Regions from separate parts of the Paenibacillus uliginis N3/975 genome, predicted to be linked through region 3. Evidence: riboswitches for the same ligand, from Rfam matches in the RefSeq annotation. Region 3 holds a riboswitch; each other region holds the start of a gene.

Region 1 (4,279 bases), 100 kb from region 3:
AAAAGGCTGAGCCCATCCAGGTATACCGTAAAATTGATGCCCAGGGAAGGTATCCACGGTAAGCTTGAGAGCACTCCCTCACCTTCCTGTACAGAAGGAATTCTGCTTAGGAAATAAACAAATAAGATGACCGGTACAGGAAGGACAAACCATCCTGTGTGAATACGTTTCGTAAACTTGTAAATAAGAGGTACCAGAACGGCAAAAATAATAGGTGCCATAATGGCGACATGAAGCAGCGACAAGTTGATTCCTCCTTAACCCCAATATGTTAATCTTTTCTCAGTATTACCAATCAAAAATTCGTAAGACCAAAAAAACACAAAAAGAGCCTGCTGTTGGCAGGCTCCTCCGGTTATTTCCATATGTAGTTATTAACTCAAAAATAAACACATCTCAAACTGTGAATCAGTATAGCCTATGAATAATACTTTTGTCAAAGGTATTGTGAATGAAAATACACTAAGTGGGCATCACTCTTAAGTGAGGAGTGATTAGAATGATCGTCCGAAAGATTACAGTATGCTGTATTTTGTTCGCTTTACTTGTGCTGGGGGCCGCTGTGCTGGACTGGCATGTCAACCGTTTACACTACCCGGAACCAAAGTATGCACCACACAGTCCCAAGTATAATATAAACACAATCAACACATTGGAAACGGATATAGGAACCCAATCCTTTCGTCCACGTGAATATATCCGTATAATTCAACGTTCGGCTGACTAATTATCCCCGAACACAAACATACCGAGGGAGAAATATGCAGCCGTCCAGAGAAAAGCTGCCGAATAGGAATATACGGCGAATCTCGGATATGACATCCCCTTCATCCCAATGCAAATCCTCCTGACAACAATTACCTTGCAAATTCTTGCAATTCATTTTGGTGTTATCAGTTTATAAAAACAGGCATATTCTGGGAACCTGCTTGAGCCAAGTCTTCATTCCCGACATTAGTCCAGTTATTTACTGGACCGTGCGATCTTTACAGACCCCGTAAGATAAAAAAAACGCCAGCTATGCGCTGACGATTTTTATCACTTTACTATTCATTGTTTTAAACTTTTAAAGGCTCCAATGAATCCGGATGGGTCTTCCTTTACAGTATAAGAATAAACTCCAAGCTTCGTGTGCAGGTATAAAAAACCCCCTACATCCCCCATCTGACGGAAAGATAGGTCAAACACATCTGCGACGGGAAATTCACGATAATGTGTTACGATCTTATCGCGATACAAATATAACGTCCGATGATCCTCATACATCACTTGTTCCGTACTTCCAACTTCCCTTTGAATCTTATAATAGGGTTGTACAGCTAACCACTCCATATTCACCCTCCTTATAAGTTAGTTCGAGAATAATGATACAAAAATCAAGCCTCAACCATCGTCAGGTGCATAATATCATAGTAAACGCATGCATAACAAATTTCAGACACCGGGGCAGAGCATAAAATGATTAACTGAAGACGCTACGCGTACGAATCGTACTGTCCCTGATATTAATTAAAAATCACTTTTGGGACTGCCCTCTCAACTTGCGCTCAAACTTATGCTTTCATCGATCTTTCAGCGGCATCAACCGTATGTTTCAGCAGTGTTGCAATCGTAACAGGTCCTACTCCGCCCGGAACTGGGGTAATTGCACTTGCATGCGGGAAGCAAGCTTCATAATCGCAATCTCCGATATTTCCTTCGTTATAACCGGCATCCATAATTACAGCACCCGGTTTAATCCAATCTCCCTGTATGAAGTTCGGTTTTCCGACCGCTGCCACCACGATATCACCTTGTGACACCAGGTGATCCAAATTTTGTGTTCTGGAATGGCAAATTGTTACCGTTGCATTCCGGTTCAGAAGCATCATAGATACCGGTTTGCCGAGGATCGGACTTCTCCCAACGACAACCGCATGCTTTCCTTCAATCGGAATGTGGTAAGCATCCATAATTGCCATAATCGCTGCAGGCGTGCAGGAAGGAAATAGAGCCTGACCAAACGCATTTTGAGCAAAACCGAGCATTGTTACACCATCTACGTCTTTTTCAATCGAAATCGCTTCAAACGCGGCCCGCTCATCAATGTGATGCGGCACAGGATGCTGCAGCAAAATCCCGTGCACAGAAGGGTCGTTATTCAGCTCATTTATTACATGGATTAACTGTTCAGTAGAAGTCATCTGATCCAATACCACACGCTTGGAGTCAATCCCCAGCCTCTTGCATGCGTTGCCCTTCATACGGACATACGTTTCCGAAGCAGGGTCATCTCCGACCAAGACCGTCGCCAGGCAAGGTGTTGTCCCTTCCTGAACCAATCTTTTCACACGCTCTTTCAATGCTTCTTTAATGCTGTTCGCCACTTGATTGCCATCCAAAATCAACGTTTCCTTGCTCATGTGATCAGCCCTTTCGACAATTTATGTTTATAGAAACACAAAGAGGTAAGGAGATCCTATGGAATCTCCTTACCTCTGCCCAGGCGTACGGCTGTTATCTATGTGCTCCCTCATGGTATTCCATGTTACGCCAGTTACACATAGTGACTTTTTCTTAATATATCACGTTTTGCTGAGGGGCGCACCTTTAATTGTAGATGAATTTTTAACCTTTTTTTCGTTTGCCAAGCCGTTCCATAATTTCCAGCGCCGCTACAAACAAAACGAACAAAATGAACAAAGAAACAGATCTTCCATAGTCAATCAGTCCGAACTGTGGCACAACCGCTGCGGCAATTCCAACGATAACGATACCCAGCACAGAAAATTTCCAACCTTTAAGCATTATGAATGGCTCCTCGCTTCTTAAATCGAATCCATATATCATATACCAATGCGATACCCTTGTTTAAATCACCGCACTAATCGAATCTCGCATAGATTTTGGAAGACTTTTAAAAACCAGCTCGTAGGAGTGATCAATCATATCCTGCATATCTGAATTCGTTAAGGAGCCGTCACAGATGATAGTGTTCCAATGTTTCTTGTTCAAATGATAGCCGGGCTGAACGGCAGCATGCTGTTCCCGAAGATTCTCAGCGATTTCCGGATCACACTTTAATGCTATATGGGTAAACCCGTTCTCTTCAGGTTTGGAGATCAGTGCAAACATTTTACCCCCGACCTTCATGACGAGCGGAGATGGACCGAATGGGTAGTCTTCTGCAGCTCCTTTTTTGGCTAAACAGTATGTTATTAGATGGCTGTGCACGAGATTTCTCTCCTTCATCCTTCATTTTACCTAAATATAACATGTACAAAGGATCCAGAAAACCTAGCTATACTACGGCGCTGTCAACGGACAGTAAACCGAGCTGCCGGAGTCCATGCATAATGCCGTCCTGATCGACATCCTTTGTTACATATCTGGCTACTTCCTTGACTACGGAGTCCGCGTTTCCCATTGCCACACCATGGCCGACGAATTGCAGCATTTCCAGATCGTTCAGATTGTCTCCGAAAGCAATAACCTCTTCTCGCTTATAACCGAGATGCTGAATAAACTTCTCGATTCCAGCTGCTTTGGAGCCTCCGTTCGGAATTACGTCAACGCCCACTTCATCCCACCGCACAAGCCGGAGCAGATCATCGAATTTCACGATATATGATGTCTCTTCCTCTTTAGTACAAAAGAGAGCCGCCTGATAAATATGTCTGCCCAAATAGTAGTCGGGATCACATTCCGGTATAGGTAATTTATGTGGGGCATAGCTGGCTTCAACGCGCTTATGGTAAGTCATGTTCATTTTCGTATTTTCTTCACTGGTATAAATGATCGGTTGATCCAAGCTTACAGCATATTCATTAAGTGAATGAAGAACCTCAGGCGGGATCGGATTGCTGTAAACCAGGTTTCCTTTATAAACAACATACTGACCGTTTAAGCTGACATAAGAATCGATACCTAGCTCTTCCCGTAGCTCCTTAAACAGAAACGGAGGCCGCCCCGTCGCAATTGCAACCTCATGTCCGTTTGCCTTTAATTCATGAATCGCTTCCTTTGTTGACAAGGGCACCTTTTTATCATAGTCCAATAGAGTCCCGTCTATATCAAAAAAAACTAGTTTTTTGTCCATATTTATTTCCTCCTCATATTTGAGTCACCTATCAAGCATAATTCATGAAAAGCATTTCAGGTCAAGGAAACATGCTAACCATTTTTCAAAACGTTTTGCATAAAATGTATAAATTTGTGATAATGCACTAAAGCCCTTAAGAAAGGACATAACGATATGAGCAAAGGTCTTATTATAATTCTCATTATCATGGTCGTGTTC
Region 2 (4,279 bases), 2.1 Mb from region 3:
CCTTTATCCTGGCAGAATCCTGCCCGGATAAAGGTCTTGGCGCCGCGGTGATGAACCGGCTGCTGAAGGCGGCGGGTCATCATATTATATTTGCGTCCGATGATGGGCTTGCCTCAGATTAGGCGAGCGCGACACAGGCATGAATCCGTCCACAAGGGTTTTAGGCATCATTCCCCCCTTGTCCGCATATGGTGTACAAGACCATAGGGACTTGGGGGAAAAAGGCATGTTGGAAACGTCTGTCCAGTTAGGGCAACTCGCGACGATCCTGATTATGGCCGTGGCGCTGGGCTTGGATGCATTTTCACTCGGTATCGGTGTTGGAATGAGAGGCATCCGCCTGAAACATGTCCTGATCATCAGCCTGCTGATCGCCTTATTCCACACGCTGATGCCGCTGCTCGGTTTGTTTGCTGGTCGTTATGTTGGCGTTTTGCTCGGACAAGTTACGGGGCTCGCTGCAGGAGGCCTGCTTGTGCTGCTGGGGGGACATATGATCTGGAACTCTTTTCGCAAAGAGGAAGGTCGGCCGGTGAATCACACCACGCTGCTCGGAATGCTTCTGTTTTCGCTTAGTGTCAGTATCGACTCTTTTTCGGTAGGGGTTTCGCTTGGCATGTTCGTGAATGATACGGCGATCATTGTAACTTCTTTCGGCGTGATCGGAGGCTTAATGTCGATTTTCGGACTGATGCTCGGCCGGAAGGCGGGTAGCAGACTCGGTGAATATGGAGAAATGACCGGCGGTGTCATTTTGCTGGCATTTGGTTTGATGTTTATATTTTGATACAATGACGGCAGTAAAAGATACACTTTCGGGGAGGTGGAGACCGTGAAAAACATATTGTTCGTCTGCACCGGCAACACCTGTCGCAGTCCTATGGCTGAAGGTATGCTGCGCAAGCTCGCCAAGGGGAGAGGGATTCCGCTTGAAGTTCGTTCCGCAGGTGTTTCGGCTGCAGAAGGAATGCCAATCTCACGTCATGCTGAAGCAGTACTCCGCGATCAGCAGATTAAGGACGGTATGTCCTCTAAGCCACTGAGTATGGATCTTGTCGAGTGGGCAGATCTGATTCTGACATTGACGTTATCCCATAAGCAGTATGCGATTCGTCAGTTTCCTTATGCGGCGGACAAGGTTCATACGCTAAAAGAATACGTCGAGAATGATGTGCAGGTGCTTACGGATCTGCAGGAGCAGGACAGTCTGCTGGCATCCATGGAGATGATGAGATCCCTTGGCATTGAGCTTCAGGAGAAAGACAAGGTTCGGTTAATCGAGCTGCGTCAGCGTATTCCGAGTTTTGATATTTCCGATCCGTTCGGAGGTTCGCTGGAAGAGTATGAGGAAACTGCGGCAGAAATCCGTTCAGCGCTGTTCCGATTGCTGGACAAGCTGGAGAGAGAGTAAGTAACGTGATTTGCGGCTGTACAGTTCCCGTTATAGTTGAAGTCATTTACCGATCATAATTATGAATAAATATTCGTTGCTTTTCTTTTCCGTATGTTTTAAGATGAAGGGGAAAAACACGGATTCCGGTGTAACTGGCGACGAAGTGGATGAAACCACGATGGAGCACCGGAACATACGGCCGGTCGCCTGGGCAAAGAGCAATTGGTGCACGATACACGTGCGCGGACTGCTCTTTTTTTCGTCTTTTGCTAACAATTTGGGTTATAATGAAACAAGTTGTTGTACGAGCATTTTGCAAAAGTGCCGACACAAAAGATGAAACATACGAGGAGGTTTTTCATATGAAAATCGCATTGGGCACGGATCATGCAGGTATTCGTTTGAAAGAGGAAATTACGGAGGTCATTCGGAATCTCGGGCATGAGGTCGAGGACTTGGGCTGCGGCTGTTCCGACTCGGTAGATTATCCTGACTTTGCGCTTCCGGTATGTGAAAAGGTCGTATCCGGAGAAGCTGACCGTGGAATTCTGATCTGCGGAACGGGAATCGGCATGAGCATTGCGGCGAATAAGGTTCCAGGAATTCGCTGTGCGCTGACACATGATGTATTTTCGGCAAAAGCTACCCGCGAGCACAATGATAGCAACGTGCTGGCACTTGGTGAACGAGTGGTGGGCCCCGGCCTTGCAGCAGAAATCGTTACAGCTTGGCTGACGACAGATTTCAGTCAAGGTGAGCGGCATGTTGGCAGGGTGAACAAAATCAAGGCCATTGAGGAACGCTATCTGAAGGGATAAGCTCGTACTGCAGGGATGAACGGTAACTAAGTAACCTAAGTAACTTAAGTAACTAAGACATCAGGCAGTTGGCTTTCAGACTATCGCATCCAAGGAGGGCTGAAACACATGACAGATTACCCGGTTGACCATGCTTTGAGAGAACAAACGGTAACGATTATGCGGGAATTGGCTGAGGCTGCAGGTCTCAGGGCAGGCAAGGTGCTGGTCGTCGGGACCAGCACAAGTGAAATCACCGGCCGCCGGATTGGTACCGGCGGTGTGCTGGAGACCGCGCAACAGGTGCTGAACGGAATCGCAGAGGTACAGGCTGAGTTCGGTTTCGATACGGCTTACCAGTGCTGCGAGCACCTGAACCGTGCGCTTGTTGTGGAACGGAAACTACTCGAGCGATTGGGACTGACGGAAGTAGCTGCAGTACCCGTTCCTAAAGCGGGAGGATCTATGGCGTCTGCCGCTTACCGGAGCTTCGATGATCCGTGTCTGGCTGAGAGCATCTCCGCTCATGCGGGTATCGATATTGGTGAGACGATGATCGGCATGCATCTGCGCCGTGTTGCGGTACCATTTCGACCGAGTATTCGGTATATCGGGAAAGCTCGTGTGACAGCGGCATTGACGAGACCGAAATTGATCGGTGGAGAGCGGGCTGTATATCGGATGGAGCAGGAGATTGATAGGGCGGCATGTGATTAGACGTAGTTGTGATTGATGATTAACCATATATTATTTTTTAATTTAGGGAGGATACGAATATGATGGAACATTTGCGCAAGAGTGACCCGGCAGTACTGGAAGCGATGGATTTGGAACTGAAGCGCCAACGCAGTAACATTGAACTTATCGCTTCGGAGAACATTGTTAGTGAAGCTGTTATGGAAGCGATGGGATCAGTGCTGACGAATAAATATGCAGAAGGCTATCCAGGCAAACGCTACTATGGCGGCTGCGAGCGCGTTGATATTGTAGAGGATCTGGCACGTGACCGTGCGAAGCAGTTGTTCGGTGCTGAGCACGCTAACGTCCAGCCTCACTCCGGTGCACAGGCGAACATGGCTGTTTATTTGGCTGCGTTGAAGCCGGGCGATACGGTACTCGGTATGAACCTGGCACATGGTGGGCACTTGACGCACGGTAGTCCTGTCAATGCATCCGGCCTTCTGTATAACTTTGTGGCATATGGTGTGCAGGAAGATACCTTCCTAATCGATTATAACGAAGTGCGTAAAGCAGCCTTCAAACATCGTCCGCGTATGATTGTTGCCGGCGCAAGCGCTTATCCGCGAACCATCGACTTTGAAGCACTGGCTTCCATTGCAAATGACGTGGGTGCCTTGTTCATGGTTGATATGGCTCATATCGCAGGGCTTGTTGCTACAGGATTGCATCCGAACCCTGTACCTCACGCACATTTCGTTACCACAACAACTCACAAAACACTGCGCGGACCGCGCGGCGGCTTGATTCTGTGCAAACAGCCATGGGCTGCAGCTATCGACAAGGCGGTATTCCCGGGCACCCAAGGCGGACCACTTATGCACGTCATTGCATCCAAAGCAGTTGCGCTGGGTGAAGCGTTGGACCCATCCTTCAAGGAGCATGCTGAAAAAGTAGTGAAGAACGCCAAAGTACTTGCGGACACACTGATTTCTGAAGGGCTTAACATCGTATCCGGCGGAACCGATAACCACCTGATGCTGGTGGATACCCGTAATTTGGACATTTCCGGTAAAGATGCTGAGAAAGTGCTAGATTCTATCGGTATTACCGTGAACAAAAACGCGATTCCATTTGACCCTACAAGTCCGTTTGTAACAAGCGGTATCCGGATCGGTACCCCAGCTGTGACTTCCCGTGGCATGGATGAGGAAGCTATGGCTACGATCGGCAAAATTATAGCTATGGTCCTCCGTCAGCCGAAGGACGAGGCAACACTCGCAAAAGCTGGTCGTATGGTAGCTGAATTGACAGAGAAATATCCGCTGTATCCGCAATTGAAATACTAATCAATGCAACTTGGTTAGGTGAGGTAATGTAAGGCGCTCTTCGGGCCCCGTCTTCGTAGAAG
Region 3 (4,279 bases):
TCACGAAATAGGTACCGAATATTTAATCAATCTCAAATTCGTAAAATCATCCTGCTTCGCACCTTGCGGCCGGCTGTCTATACATATGACTTAGTGGGGCTTAAACAAGCGATCGGGGCAATGGATCATAACGATCTGGAGCATGCGAAAAAAATCGCTCAAGATTCGCTGGCGTACCTGAACAACATAAACCAAGAACAACTTCGCGGCGGGTACTATTTATACCGTTTATGCCGATTGTTAGATTTAATTGATTAATACCAGATGTAGTCGCACACTTTGTCCGTTACCTGAATGTATTTGGTAAAAATAAACCGTCCCTGCTTCAAGGCCGTTCACTGTGAGCTGGTGAATTTTTGAATGCCCTTCATTAGAGACGGTTGTGATCACTTGCTCCGGTTTTTTGTAATTACCTTGATATCCACTATGGATTCTCTCTGCTAACAGAACATCTACTCTGGAGGATGCCGGCTCAGATGTTTCCCACATGATCGTCATGGAGTCCACCGTAGGCCATTGCAAAATAGGGTCCCTTAATAATTGTTTGCTTTATGCGGGACTCCACAACCGCTGAACATGGCTCAGGTGATTATCTTGGAATTCCAATTTATAAATATCAGGTTTGCTTGTCCCCTTCCAAAATTCAAAGCCATAATTAGAATCGAAATAATTCAATATGATCGTCATTATATTTCCGTGGGTACCAAGCGCGATTTTCTTGCCTTTATATTCCGAGAGCAGTTGCATAATGATCGGTATAGCCCAATCCTGCGTCTGTCGCGTTGTCTCCCCTTCGGGCATGCAATAATCTATATCGATAAAAGATTGTTCAATTCCTATTAACAGCTCCTCATCGGATACAGCTTCATTCAAAGTACCAATTGGTCTTTCAATAAGCTCGTTATACAAAATGATCTCTTTCTGTAGCAGTTCAGCAAGTGGAGCTACTGTTTCTCTTGCCCTGTTATACGAACTGGAGACGATCACATCAATTCCTTCATCTCTTAACAGCTCTGCTACTCTTTTAGCATCAGATTTCCCTTGATCGTTCAAGCTCGCACCTCCCGAGCGCTCAAGTTCCAAAGAAAATGGAGCAATTCCATGACGAACAAAATACAGATATGTTTTCATTGTTCACCCATCCCCCAATTTTTTAAGTAATAATAACTTAATATACTTGTTAGTTGAAGAGATTGTAAAGTCTTAAAAGAGCTGTGCAAGTGTCGGAGACTACAACACTCACACAGCTCTATCTCAACCATAGCATTTCATTTAATGACACCGTCAAGAGAAACGAACTCCGATACTTTTCAAAAAACCACGTATAGTTAAGATTCTACAACAGCAAGCTCATCAAGTGCCAATTTCGCCTGTTTCCGTGCATTTTCAACCGAATCGGACGTTGATAAAGCGACCGCCATTCTCCGACCTGCCTTTGTAACCGGCTTGCCAAATACACGAACCTGCGTGTTCGGGACCGATAATGCCTTCTCCACACCGGTAATACAATAGTGTTCGAGTTCAAGGCTTGCTTTCAATGGACGGCTGGCTCCCGGCGTCATAAGTACAATTTCAGGGATTGGATAACCGAGGATCGCACGGACGTGTAATGCAAATTCAGAAAGATTTTGCGTTACGAGTGTCACTAGTCCAGTATCATGCGGCCGCGGAGAAACTTCGCTGAAATAAACTTTATCCTCCGTTAAAAAGAGTTCAACACCAAACAGACCATATCCGCCTAGTTCGTCTGTTATGGCTCCAGCAATATGCTTAGCTTCTTTAATCTGATCCTCTGTCATATCATGCGGCTGCCAGGACTCAATGTAATCCCCGTTTTCTTGAATATGTCCGATTGGTGCGCAGAAGCTTGTTCCGTTTACGGAACGAACCGTGAGCAGTGTGATTTCAGACTCAAAGCAGATGAACTCCTCAATAATAACCCGCCCGTTCTGAACCCGGCCACCTTCCATTGCTACGTTCCAGCACTGTTCAATGTCCTTCTCTTCACGGCAAACACTTTGTCCTTTTCCTGAAGAACTCATCAGAGGTTTGATAACGCAAGGATACCCCATCTCCTTTACCGCTTGAACAAACTGATCATACGTGTCAGCAAATTTATAACCGGCTGTTGGCAGGCCCAGTTTCTCTGATGCAAGACGTCTAATCCCTTCCCGATCCATCGTCAGCTTCGCAGCGCGGGCTGTTGGAATGACCCGATGGCCTTCTTCCTCCAGTTTTAAAAGCTCTGAAGTCGCTAATGCTTCAATCTCGGGTACAATAAGATCCGGTTTTTCCTGTTCGATAATTTCCCGCAACCGCTCACCATCCAGCATATCGATCACATAATGACGGTGGGCTACCTGCATGGCAGGTGCATGAGCGTAACGATCAACCGCTACCGTCTCAACTCCCAGACGCTGAGCTTCGATCAAAACTTCCTTTCCTAGTTCTCCCGAACCGAGCAGCATTATTTTCTTAGTTTGCAACATTGGCATATCCCCCATTTTACCGCTCATAGCGGTAGTTTATTCTTGCGAGATAAGGATGCAGTTCACCCCGAAGTCTAAGCTTGCTTATCTCAAAAATAAAAGAGGCAAGGAGAAAGAAACTCCTTACCTCTGCCCAGGCGTACGGCCGCTGCCATTCATGTGCTCCCTCATGGTTCCCCATGTTCCGCCAGTCACACATAAGCATTTCATTTGTCATGTAAATCATACTGAAATCTTCGCCTATTTGCAACATGAAGGGGTACTTTTATTGGTGAGTTTGGATTTTGCCTATAATGGAATTTTTCCGCTGCAAGCCCACCAGTTTTTCCACCGGTTGGCCGTTTTTAAATAGAATCAGTGTCGGAAGACCCATCACGCCATACTTAGAAGAGAGCTCGGGCTCTTCATCTGCATTCACTTTACCGATGACTATAGAATCTTGTAGTTCGACGGAAAGCTCTTCCACAATGGGAAGCTGCATTTTACAAGGTCCGCACCAAGGCGCCCAAAAATCAACCAGCGTTAAACCTTTGTCGATGAGTTCTGAAAAATTCTCTTTTGTCATTGTCTCAAGCATTCTGCTATCCCCTTTGTAAATAAAATTGTTTATAACTCGGTATTCAAAGCTTTTTCCAGAGCATGAAGCACTGCTATTATTTCCTTTGCCAAACCATTGTCCGTGATGTCTCCCGCTGCATTCATTTTCAAACTTATTTGTGGAATACACATCGTTCCCCCAGAGACTATATGTGCATTCAACATATTCAGAGTCATTAAAAGTGACGCATGAGCATTTTCACCGCCTGAAGGATGTGGTGAGGCACTCAGCACACCTGTCGGTTTGTTATATAACTCACTCGATGACACCGTCCAGTCAATCGCGTTCTTAAGAACGCCTGGCACACCACTTGCATATTCCGGTGTGCTAATTAACACGCTGTCAGCGGCCTTAAGTTGTGTCCGAAAATCGATCACAGCTTCCGGTACTTCCTCTCCGTCGATTTCGGGATTGAAATGCGGAAGATCACCTAATCCATCGAAAATCGTCAACTTAACATGTTTAGGAGCCAAAGTGGCAGCTGCACGTAACAGATTCGTATTAGACGAACCGTTACGGAGACTTCCGGATATACCTATAATGTGAATCGTTGGCTCATTCATTGTTACATCCCACTTTCAAGGAATTGATTTCACTGGCTGGATGTTCTTCAATAATCGAACTTATGCGTTCCTCCAGATTTGACTTTATGCTCTCAAGCTGCTTGATTTGATCATCAATTTCTTTCAGTTTCTGTTGATATACCGGAAGAACCTCTTTACAAAATGCTTCTTTGTTCATCAACACGCAATTCAGAAAGCCGGCGATTTGTTCAGTAGTCAAACCTAATTTCAAGTAAAATTGAATAGTCTGCACTTGTTCAATCATGAATGAGGAATATTCACGATATCCGTTATCATGCCGTTTGGGAGCAAGCAATCCCTGCTGCTCATAATAACGAAGAGAGCGGATGCTGACTCCGGTTCGATTGGCGAGTTCTCCAATTCTCAAGTGTCATGCCTCCAATTGTAATTGTATGGGTCTAATCTGATTATAAACGATGACACTAATGTCAGGGTCAACATGAATTTAATAAAAGAAAAAAGCTCAGAGTTAATTATCTGAGCTTTTTTCTTTTATTATAGGTGTTTTCAATTAATGCAATCATTAAACTGTCTATAAATCTTTTTTTAGATAGTAATGCTTAAAATCTCTTCCGACATTATCAAGGGTACCAAACTCTTGAAACCCG

Evidence for each region. A riboswitch is a leader RNA that binds a small molecule or an ion and turns the genes downstream of it on or off. The one in region 3 is predicted to bind ZMP and ZTP.
Region 1: it holds a riboswitch for ZMP and ZTP, as region 3 does, so the genes downstream of both, B9N86_RS11055 (bifunctional 5,10-methylenetetrahydrofolate dehydrogenase/5,10-methenyltetrahydrofolate cyclohydrolase) here and purT (phosphoribosylglycinamide formyltransferase 2) in region 3, are expected to answer to the same signal.
Region 2: it holds a riboswitch for ZMP and ZTP, as region 3 does, so the genes downstream of both, rpiB (ribose 5-phosphate isomerase B) here and purT (phosphoribosylglycinamide formyltransferase 2) in region 3, are expected to answer to the same signal.

The regions. Positions count from the first base shown of each region.
Region 1 covers NZ_LT840184.1:2,325,431-2,329,709, reverse strand. Annotated here, with positions in the region: gene B9N86_RS11070 (Na+/H+ antiporter subunit A) at 1-245, opposite strand, end outside; gene B9N86_RS11065 (hypothetical protein) at 500-727, shown strand; gene B9N86_RS11060 (hypothetical protein) at 1,051-1,332, opposite strand; gene B9N86_RS11055 (bifunctional 5,10-methylenetetrahydrofolate dehydrogenase/5,10-methenyltetrahydrofolate cyclohydrolase) at 1,554-2,402, opposite strand; ZMP/ZTP riboswitch at 2,473-2,550, opposite strand; gene B9N86_RS11050 (hypothetical protein) at 2,608-2,787, opposite strand; gene B9N86_RS11045 (MmcQ/YjbR family DNA-binding protein) at 2,851-3,213, opposite strand; gene B9N86_RS11040 (Cof-type HAD-IIB family hydrolase) at 3,281-4,078, opposite strand; gene B9N86_RS11035 (glycine-rich domain-containing protein) at 4,235-4,279, shown strand, end outside.
Region 2 covers NZ_LT840184.1:326,560-330,838, forward strand. Annotated here, with positions in the region: gene B9N86_RS01445 (L-threonylcarbamoyladenylate synthase) at 1-122, shown strand, start outside; gene B9N86_RS01450 (manganese efflux pump MntP) at 227-787, shown strand; gene B9N86_RS01455 (low molecular weight protein arginine phosphatase) at 833-1,411, shown strand; ZMP/ZTP riboswitch at 1,532-1,613, shown strand; gene rpiB (ribose 5-phosphate isomerase B) at 1,756-2,211, shown strand; gene B9N86_RS01465 (TIGR01440 family protein) at 2,320-2,907, shown strand; gene B9N86_RS01470 (serine hydroxymethyltransferase) at 2,967-4,217, shown strand.
Region 3 covers NZ_LT840184.1:2,427,840-2,432,118, reverse strand. Annotated here, with positions in the region: gene B9N86_RS11575 (MerR family DNA-binding transcriptional regulator) at 1-258, shown strand, start outside; gene B9N86_RS11570 (fibronectin type III domain-containing protein) at 247-522, opposite strand; gene B9N86_RS11565 (histidine phosphatase family protein) at 550-1,131, opposite strand; gene purT (phosphoribosylglycinamide formyltransferase 2) at 1,329-2,489, opposite strand; ZMP/ZTP riboswitch at 2,614-2,694, opposite strand; gene trxA (thioredoxin) at 2,755-3,066, opposite strand; gene B9N86_RS11545 (NADPH-dependent FMN reductase) at 3,096-3,650, opposite strand; gene B9N86_RS11540 (MerR family transcriptional regulator) at 3,643-4,038, opposite strand; gene B9N86_RS11535 (GNAT family N-acetyltransferase) at 4,204-4,279, opposite strand, start outside.